DNA from 3 places in the Paenarthrobacter sp. OM7 genome. Region 2 is predicted to be linked to each of the others. Evidence: riboswitches for the same ligand, from Rfam matches in the RefSeq annotation. Region 2 holds a riboswitch; each other region holds the start of a gene.
The links. Region 2 has a riboswitch for cyclic di-AMP ahead of QEH68_RS02400 (NlpC/P60 family protein). Riboswitches for the same ligand answer to the same signal wherever they lie in the genome.

Region 1: another riboswitch for cyclic di-AMP. It lies ahead of QEH68_RS05280 (C40 family peptidase); the one in region 2 lies ahead of QEH68_RS02400 (NlpC/P60 family protein).
Region 3: another riboswitch for cyclic di-AMP. It lies ahead of QEH68_RS04305 (hypothetical protein); the one in region 2 lies ahead of QEH68_RS02400 (NlpC/P60 family protein).

What each region holds. Positions count from the first base shown of each region.
Region 1 covers NZ_CP123579.1:1,127,278-1,130,547, reverse strand. Annotated here, with positions in the region: gene QEH68_RS05290 (HNH endonuclease) at 1-269, opposite strand, end outside; gene QEH68_RS05285 (NlpC/P60 family protein) at 523-1,296, opposite strand; gene QEH68_RS05280 (C40 family peptidase) at 1,396-2,142, opposite strand; cyclic di-AMP (ydaO/yuaA leader) riboswitch at 2,147-2,328, opposite strand; gene QEH68_RS05275 (M23 family metallopeptidase) at 2,454-3,270, opposite strand, start outside.
Region 2 covers NZ_CP123579.1:487,303-490,572, reverse strand. Annotated here, with positions in the region: gene QEH68_RS02405 (FAD-dependent monooxygenase) at 1-371, shown strand, start outside; gene QEH68_RS02400 (NlpC/P60 family protein) at 481-1,269, opposite strand; cyclic di-AMP (ydaO/yuaA leader) riboswitch at 1,273-1,465, opposite strand; gene QEH68_RS02395 (copper resistance CopC family protein) at 1,616-2,278, opposite strand; gene QEH68_RS02390 (NCS2 family permease) at 2,393-3,270, shown strand, end outside.
Region 3 covers NZ_CP123579.1:911,476-914,745, reverse strand. Annotated here, with positions in the region: gene QEH68_RS04310 (HAMP domain-containing sensor histidine kinase) at 1-1,302, shown strand, start outside; cyclic di-AMP (ydaO/yuaA leader) riboswitch at 1,378-1,563, shown strand; gene QEH68_RS04305 (hypothetical protein) at 1,569-2,411, shown strand; gene QEH68_RS04300 (aminotransferase class V-fold PLP-dependent enzyme) at 2,499-3,270, opposite strand, start outside.

The DNA of each region.
Region 1 (3,270 bases), 640 kb from region 2:
TGGGCTGTTTTCCCGCAGTAGGCGCAGCGATGGCCGTCGCGGCGAAGGACCCCGCGTCGGCTCACGGCGGTAATCCTGTTGTACCGGGGACGGATGTAGCGGTTAAGGAGGATCACGGAGGGGCGTCCGAGAATCTCCTGTGGCCCGACGACAGGCTCGTCGCCTTCGGCCACTACGCTAGCTTTCCCAGTCAACACAAGGACCAGCGCCCGGCGGAATGTTATTACCGCCAGCGGTTCATATCCAGCATTCAGAACGAGTGTGCGCATGCACGTACCTCTTCACGGCCGCACCCGTCAGGGGCACGAGGGCCGGCTGCCCTCTGCTTGTACGGGCTGTGGATCGACAAGATAAGGGTAAGCACTCATATGCCGTATCAACGAATTTTTCCGTCGTTTCCCGTGCAGTGTCGCCAAGAGTTCATGCGAGGTTAAGAGGCGTGGAGCCGAATCCGTCCCTTAAAAGCAGAACACCCCGCCGGCCTGAGCCTGCGGGGTGTTGCTGTCAAAACCAAAGGCTGGATCAGCCGTTCACGCGGATGAAAACCGGGCCGGAGCCTACGTTGACGCTGAACAGTGCCGTGGTGGATCCGTTCCATCCACCGTGGACTGCCTGGCCGTTGCCGACGTATACAGCGATGTGGGCCTGTCCGGCCAGACCGCCGTTGGCGTAGTAGGCGAGGTCGCCCGGCTTCGCTTCCGCTGCGCTGACCGTGCGGCCGAGGGAGAGGTAGCCGGCCGGCCAGTCGTGGAAGTTGATGCCAACAGCTGCCAGGGAGTTGGTTACCAGCATGGTGCAGTCCTGGGTGACGCCGAGCTGCGCATAGGCGGCAGCGGCAATTGCAGCACCCAAGCCACTTGCAGCGGCCGGAGCCTTTGCCTCAGGAGCCGCGGTGTTGACGGCCAGTGTGGCGTTGCCAGCAGTTGCCGTGCTTTCTGCTGCCTTCTTGGTTTCTGCCTTCGCAGGAGCCTTCTTCTCTACGGGGGCCGGAGCCTGCACCGTGGTGACCACGGGGCGCTCGTAGGAGATGGCAACGGTGGAGTCCGCAGCGATGGTGGCCTGGACTACCGACTGGACGTCAAGGGTGGACGTCGCGGTGGACTCACGGTCCACGGTGGTGTCGGCCGCGTTGGCAGCAACACTGCCGGTCAGGACCAGGCCTGAAGCTGCGGCAATAACAGCCGCCTGGCGGCCGACGCCGCCGGCGTTTTCACTGACGGCCTTGGCGATCACGGCAAGCGAGCTGGTCTTGGGGGCCTCAGCGCGATGCCGTGCAACCTTGGATGCACTGGTCATGGTTTTCTCTTTTCGTATCCGCGTGCAGTTGGGGTACACGCGGCTCATTGGCGCGCCAGCACTTGGGGGCATGCTGGCGAACCCCGAACCGGATTGTTTCTAGCGGAGGGTAAAGAAGGAGGACGTGCCCGTGGAGGCAGCCGAGTGCAGGAGCGTGCCCTGTCCCGGGTTCAATGCGCTGATCATCATGCCGTTGCCAACGTAGATGCCTACGTGTGCTCCACCGTTCTGCATGACCAGGTCACCGGGGACAGGAGTGCTGGTGGGCTTCATGGCCGTCCAGGCGTTGACGCGCGGGATGCTGATGCCGGCCTGGGCGTAGACCCACTGGGTGAAGCCGGAGCAGTCCCATCCGTTGGGCGTGGTGCCGCCCCAAACGTAAGGGTGGCCGATTCCGGTGTAGGCGATCGCGGCGAGGCCGGAAGCGGCGGCGCTGGAAGCAGCATCCTTGGCTTCGGACGACTTCGCAGTCACGGCGCCTGCGGTGGCCTGGTTGCCGTTGGCCGCGGTGCGCTGGGTGGTCTGCGAAGCGCGCTGCACAACCTTGGGAGCTTCCTTGGTGGCCACTACGGGGCTCTCGAAGGAAACGGTGGCGGTGGGCTCTGCGGTGACTACCGCAGTGGTGACCATCTGCTGGGTGCTGGAGGCTTCCGACTTGGAAACGTCGGTGTCCGCTGCCTGGGCCGGCAGACCGACACTGAGGACGAGGCCTGAGGCTGCTGCCAGTACGACGGCCTGACGGCCAACGGTACCGGCGTTGGATGAAACAGCCTTGGAAAGCGTGTTCAAGGGGTTCGTACGAACCGATTCGGCGCGGTGGCGCGCAGGGGTAGTGCGTGATGACACGAAGGTAGCCTCTCCCAATGCCTGCGAGGTGAGCTGTCGGATTCGGATGGGAGTCATCCGGCCACGCTGCTTCAAGGAAGCTTTGCGACTTAACCCCAAGGCCTTCTTGCGAAGACCAGAAGTGGTTCCCCCGCCCCTGCCAGACGATTTATGCGAACGGACCTCGAGTGGTGGCAGAGCTAGGCAATCCACTCAAGTGCACCGGCCCCCTAAAAAGCCGATGCGCTTTGTACGGTACAACAGTTGAACGCGAATGTCACATTCAGGTCACGGGGTGTGTCACGAATGCGAGAGACAACCATCAACTGGACTTAGAGCCAGCCCATGGGGTCAACAACTTCACCGTTGACCTGTACTTCAAAGTGGAGGTGGCAGCCGGTGGAGGCGCCCGTGGTGCCGCTCAGCGCTACAGTGTCGCCGCGGCTGACCGTCTGGCCTACTTTGACGGTGAAGGACGACAAGTGGTTGTACGTGGTCTCAAGGCCGTTGCCGTGGTCTACCACCACGCGGTTCCCTCCGCCGTACTCGTGCCATCCGGCAAAGGTGACCTTGCCACTGGCCGCGGCATGGACGGCGGTGCCGCACTGGGCCACGAAGTCCTGGCCGCGGTGGAAGTCACCGGCACCACCTGTGAGGGGGCTGATGCGGTAGCCGAACGGGGAAGCCGTGGTCAGGGTGTCCAGGGGGCTGGCCATGGTGCCCGTGGACGAGGCACGCTGGATGCTGTCGGCGGACTGCGCACTGAGCAGCTGCTTCAGCTTGCCGTCGGGGTCGGCGGCGGTAGCTACCGCAGCACGGCTGAAGTCGATCTTGGCTGATGCAGCGGCGGAAACCTCGGGCTGGCTGCCCCCGGTGACGGCCAGGGCCGACTCGGTCTGACCGGATTCCGAGGTTGCCATGACCGGGCTGGTGGCCGGCAGACCGACAGTCAGGGCAAGTCCGGTGGCGGCAAGCGCAACTCCGGCCTTTTGCCCTACACCACTGGCTGCGGCGAAATCGGCAACCTGGCGCAACGGGCTCTTGCGGCGACGCACCTGGCGTTCGGTGTCGCGTGGCCGGATCTCCGATACGACGCGGGCTGGCCGCAGCTCAGCAGCGGGGCCGGACGCGCGGCGGCGGCCCCTGACG
Region 2 (3,270 bases):
AACAGATCGGCTATGGACTGGCCGCCAGCATGACCACTGCCGGGCTCAGGACGGGGCTCCACGCCTCCGGCCCCCTCGAGTCCACCCGCCGCCAGTGGGCCGTCCACACTGCCAACGGTGTTCTTCTGGCCGACCATATTGTGGTCACGCGCTGCGCACAGAGCCAATTGCGCCGAATGCTGGCGGAACTCGGCATAGCGATCGGCCAAAACCTGGTAGCCGCAATGCGGGCCGTCGGGATGCACCTTGTAGGAGTCGGCGAGCTCATTACGCCCACACCGAAGGAAGTACTTCGGCAGGCAAAGGCTGTAGGCCAGGCGATATCGTCCAAGGTGGCCCTCCCTGCAGGGCCGGGCATCGCCACCGCTTAGCAGATCAAACCTGGCTGCGAACTATTCCGCACATAACTTAACGCCAAAGGCCGGTGCCCTCGAAGATGAACTCTTCGAAGACACCGGCCTTTGAACTGAAGCGTGAGGCTTATGCGCCAGCGCGTACGTAGGTCAGGGGACCCGTTGCGGTCAACCAGCTGATCGGGTGGATACCCGTCTGGTTGCCGTTGATGCCACCGCTGATGGCCTGGCCGTTGCCGATGTAGATGGCGACGTGGCCGGACTGGACGATCATGTCACCGGGCTGGGGTGAGCTGACAACCTTGCCGTAGTTCATGAACTGCATGGGACCGAGGTCGCCAACGGGGATGCCTGCGGAGCCGAGTGCGCGCTCCACCATGGCGGTGCAGTCCTGCATGATGCCGATCTGGGCGTAAGCCGAGGCAACCATGGCGGCATTGACGCCACCAACAGCCGGAGCAGCAGCAGCCGCAGGAGCGGGAGCAGCAGCGGCCGGAGCGGCTGCAGCAGCCTTGGCAACAGGAGCCTTGGCGGCGGCAGTGGTGACTGCTGCCTTCTTGGCGACAGGAGCCGGAGCAACCGGTGCAGGCTTTTCGATAACCGGAGCTGCAACGGAAGCAACAGCGGGGCGCTCGAAGTTGACCGTAGCCGTAGCCAGGGCGGTAACAACCTGGGTGGGAGCGTCGGCCGAAACGGTCTCAGCGACCGTGGCCGGGCTGGAATCCCGCTGAACCGGAGCTTCAGCAGCGTGAGCTGCAATGGAGCCGGTCAACACAAGGCCCGAGGCTGCTGCGATAACAGCTGCCTGGCGGCCAGCGCCGGAAGCGTTGCTGGCAACTGCCTTGGAGATGGAGATGAACGGATTAGGACGTACGCTGTCCGCCTTACGACGGCCGCGAAGAATGCGTGAAGACATGAAAGAGCCTCTCCCGATGCCTGCGAGGTTAGCTGTCGGATTCGGATGGGAGTCACCCGGCCACTATCTCCCGCTGTTCAGCGGAAGCATCGTGACTTCACCCCAAGGCACGCTCGAAAGCGGCCCAAAATGGGTTCCCCGTCTCTGCCGTAAGGTTTGTCTGCGAACGGATTCCGGACTGCGGCAGAGCTAGGCAATCAGACCGGAAGTGCCCGCTACGTGGAACAGGCACAGGTACCACCGTACGCGATGATCACGCGGAAGTCACATTTAAGTAACGAGAAGTACGCTTCTGGCGTGTCGCAGTAACCGTTTCGAGATCTTCGCAGCTACGTAGAAAACCCCGTTATTCCGCGGGAGAAGGGCCCTCAGGGTCGTTCGAAGCAGCCAGTTTCCTGCGGGCAGTAACAGCCAGAAAAATAACGAGACCAACAGCAACAACCGCCAGGCCCACGATGCTCCATGGGAAGGGCTGGGAGGCGTCGGCCGCGGGCTCACTGTTGCCGGTTCCCGACGCCGCAGTGCCCGGGGCCGCGGTTCCCGCCGTCGGCACCGCCGCCGAAGGTGTCGAAGCGGACGGAGCCGATGCGGACGGAGAGGCTGCCGCCGGGCCGCTGGCCGTCGTCGTGCTTCCTGCGGTGGCCGTGAAGGTAAAGGTGCCCTCGATGGGGTGCGAATCGCTGCTGACGACGCGCCAGACCACCGTGTATTCGCCTGCCGGAGCGCCTTCGCGCAGCTTCTGGACCGCCTGGTTATCGATGATTTCCACCGGGCCGTCGGCCCAGTTTTCGCCGCCCGCAGTGACCGTGACGCCCGAACCGATGGCGAGCGGCCGGTTGTTGAACGTGATGGAAACCGACGCCGGGACGTCCGTGACGCTGGTGCCACTGGCCGGCGTCGTGGATTCAGCGACGTCGTGGGCAGACGCCGGCGCCGCAGTAAACAGCAGGGCGGACGCGAAGGCAAGAGCAGCGACGACGGCGGCCAGAAGCGGGCGGATGGTACGCATGGGGCGGTTTCTCCTAGTGTTGGCTTCCTTACAGACTAGGCGAATCGTCCGGAGCGCCTGCACCGGACCGCATAGGATTTGAGGGCACACTCCCCCCGATCCCCGGAGTCTTTCATGCTTAAGCAAGGTTCTGCAGTAGACCGCTACTTCAAAATTACTGAACGTGGATCCACGTACTCGCGGGAAATTCGTGGCGGCTTCGCAACGTTCTTCGCCATGAGCTACATCGTGGTGTTGAACCCGCTGATTCTCTCCGGGGCGGATTCCAGTGGGGCATCCCTCGGCTTCACAGCCGTCGCAGCCACGACGGCCTTCGTGGCGGGCATCCTGACCATCCTCATGGGCGCGTGGGCCAAGCACCCGTTCGCCGTTGCAACCGGGCTGGGCGTCAACGCCTTCGTTGCCGTCACGGTCGCCTCGCACCCGGAACTCACCTGGCCGGACATGATGGGCCTCGTGGTCCTCTCCGGCATCACCATGCTCATCCTGGTGCTGACCGGTTTCCGTACTGCCGTGTTCAAAGCCGTGCCGGAAGCGCTGAAAACGGCGATCGTGGTGGGCATCGGCCTCTTCATTGCACTGATCGGCCTGGTCAACGCAGGCTTTGTGCGCCGGATTCCCGACGCCGCCGGCACCACGGTTCCCTTGGGCCTGGGCGTGGATGGCAAGCTCATGGGCTGGCCTACCTTGGTGTTCGCAGTGGGCCTCATCCTCACCATCGCCCTGGTGGTCCGCAAGGTCCGCGGCGCCATCCTCATCGGCATCGTGGTCTCCACGGCACTGGCAGCCATCCTCGAGTTCACCCTCCACATCGGCCCCAGCTTCGACGGCAAGAACGTCAACCCGCGCGGCTGGTCCCTCGTGGCTCCCACCCTCTCGGAGTGGGGCGCCCCGGACCTGTCCCTCATCGGCAAGGCCAACCCGTTCGGCGCGTTCCAGCACCTCGGTTTCATCGCTGCAGCACTGTTGGCGTTTGTGATCCTCCTCAGCAT
Region 3 (3,270 bases), 420 kb from region 2:
TCGAACTTTCCGTCCTCCCCCTCCGGAAGGCCGGACCCGCTGGAAGCGCGCGGCCAGGCCGCTGGAACGCTGAACGCACGGATCGATGGAACAACCGTGATCAATCCAGGCGTTATTGAGGCCTCCGGCAAGCGGGCCGAACTCACGGCGGACGACAAACAGATTCTGCTGTCGTTGCCCCGGGACAACCGGCCTGTGGACCGATCGCTCTCCTATGGGGATTACCGGCTCGTGGCCGTCGAAACTGCCGGCGACGTGATCGTGACGGGACTGCCTCTCGCGGACAAGCAAAGCGCCGAGGCCTCGCTGGTGTGGACCATGGTTCTGGTGTCGCTCGGCGGACTGGCTGTGATCGGCCTCGCGGGAACGGTAATCATCCGGCGGACCATGCGTCCATTGGAGCAGCTCTCCGAGGTAGCCACCAAAGTTTCCCGCCTCCCTCTCGACGCCGGTGAGGTGGCACTTGCGGTGCGGGTCCCGCCGTCGGCCGCCCATCCCGGAACCGAAGTCGGCAGCGTTGGCCATGCCCTCAACCAGATGCTGAACAACGTCTCCAGTGCTTTGGAAGCCCGCCAGGAAAGCGAAACCAAGGTGCGCCAGTTCGTCGCGGACGCGTCGCACGAACTTCGAACGCCGCTTACGGCCATCCGCGGTTACACCGAACTGTTGAGCATGACCGAGAACTTCACCGATGACGGCCGAAAGTCGCTGGCACGCGTCCGGAGCCAGTCCGAACGGATGACCACCCTGGTGGAGGATCTGCTGCTGCTTGCCAGGCTGGACGAAGGCCAGGCGCTCAAGATCACGGACGTGGACCTCACCCAGTTGGTGATTGAAACTGTCAGCGACGAGAAAATCATGGCACCGGACCAGATTTGGCAACTCCAACTCCCGGATGAACCCGTCACGGTCCGCGGCGACGTTACGCAACTGCACCAGGTCCTGGCCAATCTTCTCTCCAACGCCCGTAAACACACCGATGCCGGCACCACGGTGGTCACCAGCGTGATGCTCTCCGCGGACGGCAGCCCAGTGGTGACCGTAACGGACAACGGGCCCGGCATTCCAGAGGATTTCCAGGGCCGGATCTTCTCCCGTTTTGCCCGCGCCGACGCTGCGAGATCGGGGTCCGAGGGCACGTCCGGGCTGGGTCTGTCGATCGTTGAATCCATCGTGGAAGCTCACGGCGGCAGCGTGCACGTGGCGTCCCGTCCAGGGCGCACGGAATTCACCCTTCGATTCCCTGCCGTCGCCACCGAACAGAAGTTACGAACCCAGCAAGGCGACTCACCGTCGTCGTGATCTCTGTTACCTAAATGTGACTTCTACGAATTCCTCCTGTACCGTCGAAAGGGTGGGTCGCCCCAACTGGCCCACATCCGGGATGCGCCGAGCTCTGCCACTTCCCGGAGTCCGTACTTACTCCGAGGCAGAGACGGGGGACCCAGAGTCTCCGGGACCAGGCATTTATGCCGGACCCTTGGGGTGAAGCCGCAGCGTGATGCGCGGCCGGATGACCTCATCCGAACCCGACAGCTAACTCCGCAGGCGCTGAGAGGTAAACACACATGTCTGAATTTAATGATCAGACGCGCCCTTCCGCGCGTCACCGCGATGAGCACAACGCACCGTTGACCAAGTCGCAGGCTGTCCTCAAGAACGCTGCCCGCCAGGGCAAGTCCGGCCACCGCATGTCGGTTGTTGCCGGTGTTGTAGCTGCTGCGCTGGGCGTTGCATCGCTCGGTACTGCTGCCAACGCCGCCCTGACCCTTCCCGAGGTAAGCCGCGTTGCAGAGACCCAGGCGAATGCCCAGGTCAGCAACAACAAGACAGCTGAAATCTCCGCTTCCTTGGATGCAGCCGCTGCAAAGGGCGCCGCTGACAGGGCAGCCGTGGACAAAGCCGCAGCCGAAAAGGCCGCAGCCGAGAAGGCCGCGGCGGACCAGGCCGCCGCTGAAAAGGCCGCCGCCGAGAAGGCCGCTGCCGACCAGGCCGCCGCTGAAAAGGCCGCCGCTGATGCTGCAGCCAAGCAGGCCGCCGACGCCGCTGCTGCCGCCGCCGCTGCCGAAGCTGCAGCTGCTGCTGCCGCCCCCAAGGCCGTGGACGATCCCGCCGCTGCCAAAGCCTACGCTGCCAGCATCCTTGGCAACTACGGCTGGAGCGCCAGCGAAATGACTGCGCTGAACACCCTGTGGGAGAAGGAATCCAACTGGAGGACGACCGCCACCAACGCTTCCAGCGGTGCTTACGGCATTGTCCAGTCGCTGCCGGCTAGCAAGATGGCAACCGCGGGCGCTGATTGGCAGACCAACTACCAGACCCAAATCAAGTGGGGCTTGAACTACATCAAGGAACGCTACGGATCCCCGTCGGCCGCCCTGGGCTTCCACTTGGCCAACAACTGGTACTAAGCCAGACTGCTTGATTACCGCGCCGGTTGCCGCCGCCCGCACCAGTACAGACTGGAGCGGATGGCGGGAACCGGCGCGGTTTTCGCGTTACACAGACTCCGGTTCGGCTTCCAACGCGCTGCGCACCGCCGCGATGGACGCAGCAACATCCCCTGCATCCGTGGTCCAGTTACTCACCGAAATCCTGAGGATTTCACGGCCACGCCAGGAGGACCCGGACATCCACACCGCGCCCTCGGCCATCAGCCGTTGCGTGACACGGTGTGTGCGGTCATCACTGCCGAAGCTCACCGATACCTGCGTGAACACGACGTCGTTGAGCACCTCGACGCCCGGGATCGCGGCGAGCCCCTCGGCCAACGCGCGGGCGTTTGCAGCGAGCCGCTCCACCATGGAGATCACCCCGTTACGGCCCAGTTGCCTCAGCGCCGCCCACACAGGGATGCCCCGGGCACGGCGGGACATCTCAGGCACTTTCTCGAAAGGATCTCCCGGACCGGCATCCGTGGCAATGAGGTAACTCGTGTGAACACTGAAAGCACGCCTCAAGGCTTCCGGCCTCGCGACGATTGCCAAGCCACAGTCGTAAGGAACATTCAGGGTCTTATGGGCATCCGTGGCCCAGGAATCTGCTTCTTCCACTCCGGCCAGGCGGGCCCGCAGCGTCGGGCTGACAGCGGCCCATAAACCAAAAGCGCCATCCACGTGCACCCAGGCTCCGCGATCGTGGGCCACGGCTATGGCTTCCTCCATGGGATCAAAGGCGCCGGAATGCAGGTTGCCCGCTTGAAGGCAGACCAGCGACGGTCCGGGCTGCTGATCCATGGCCTCGGCAAGCGCGTCGGGGAAAATTCGTCCT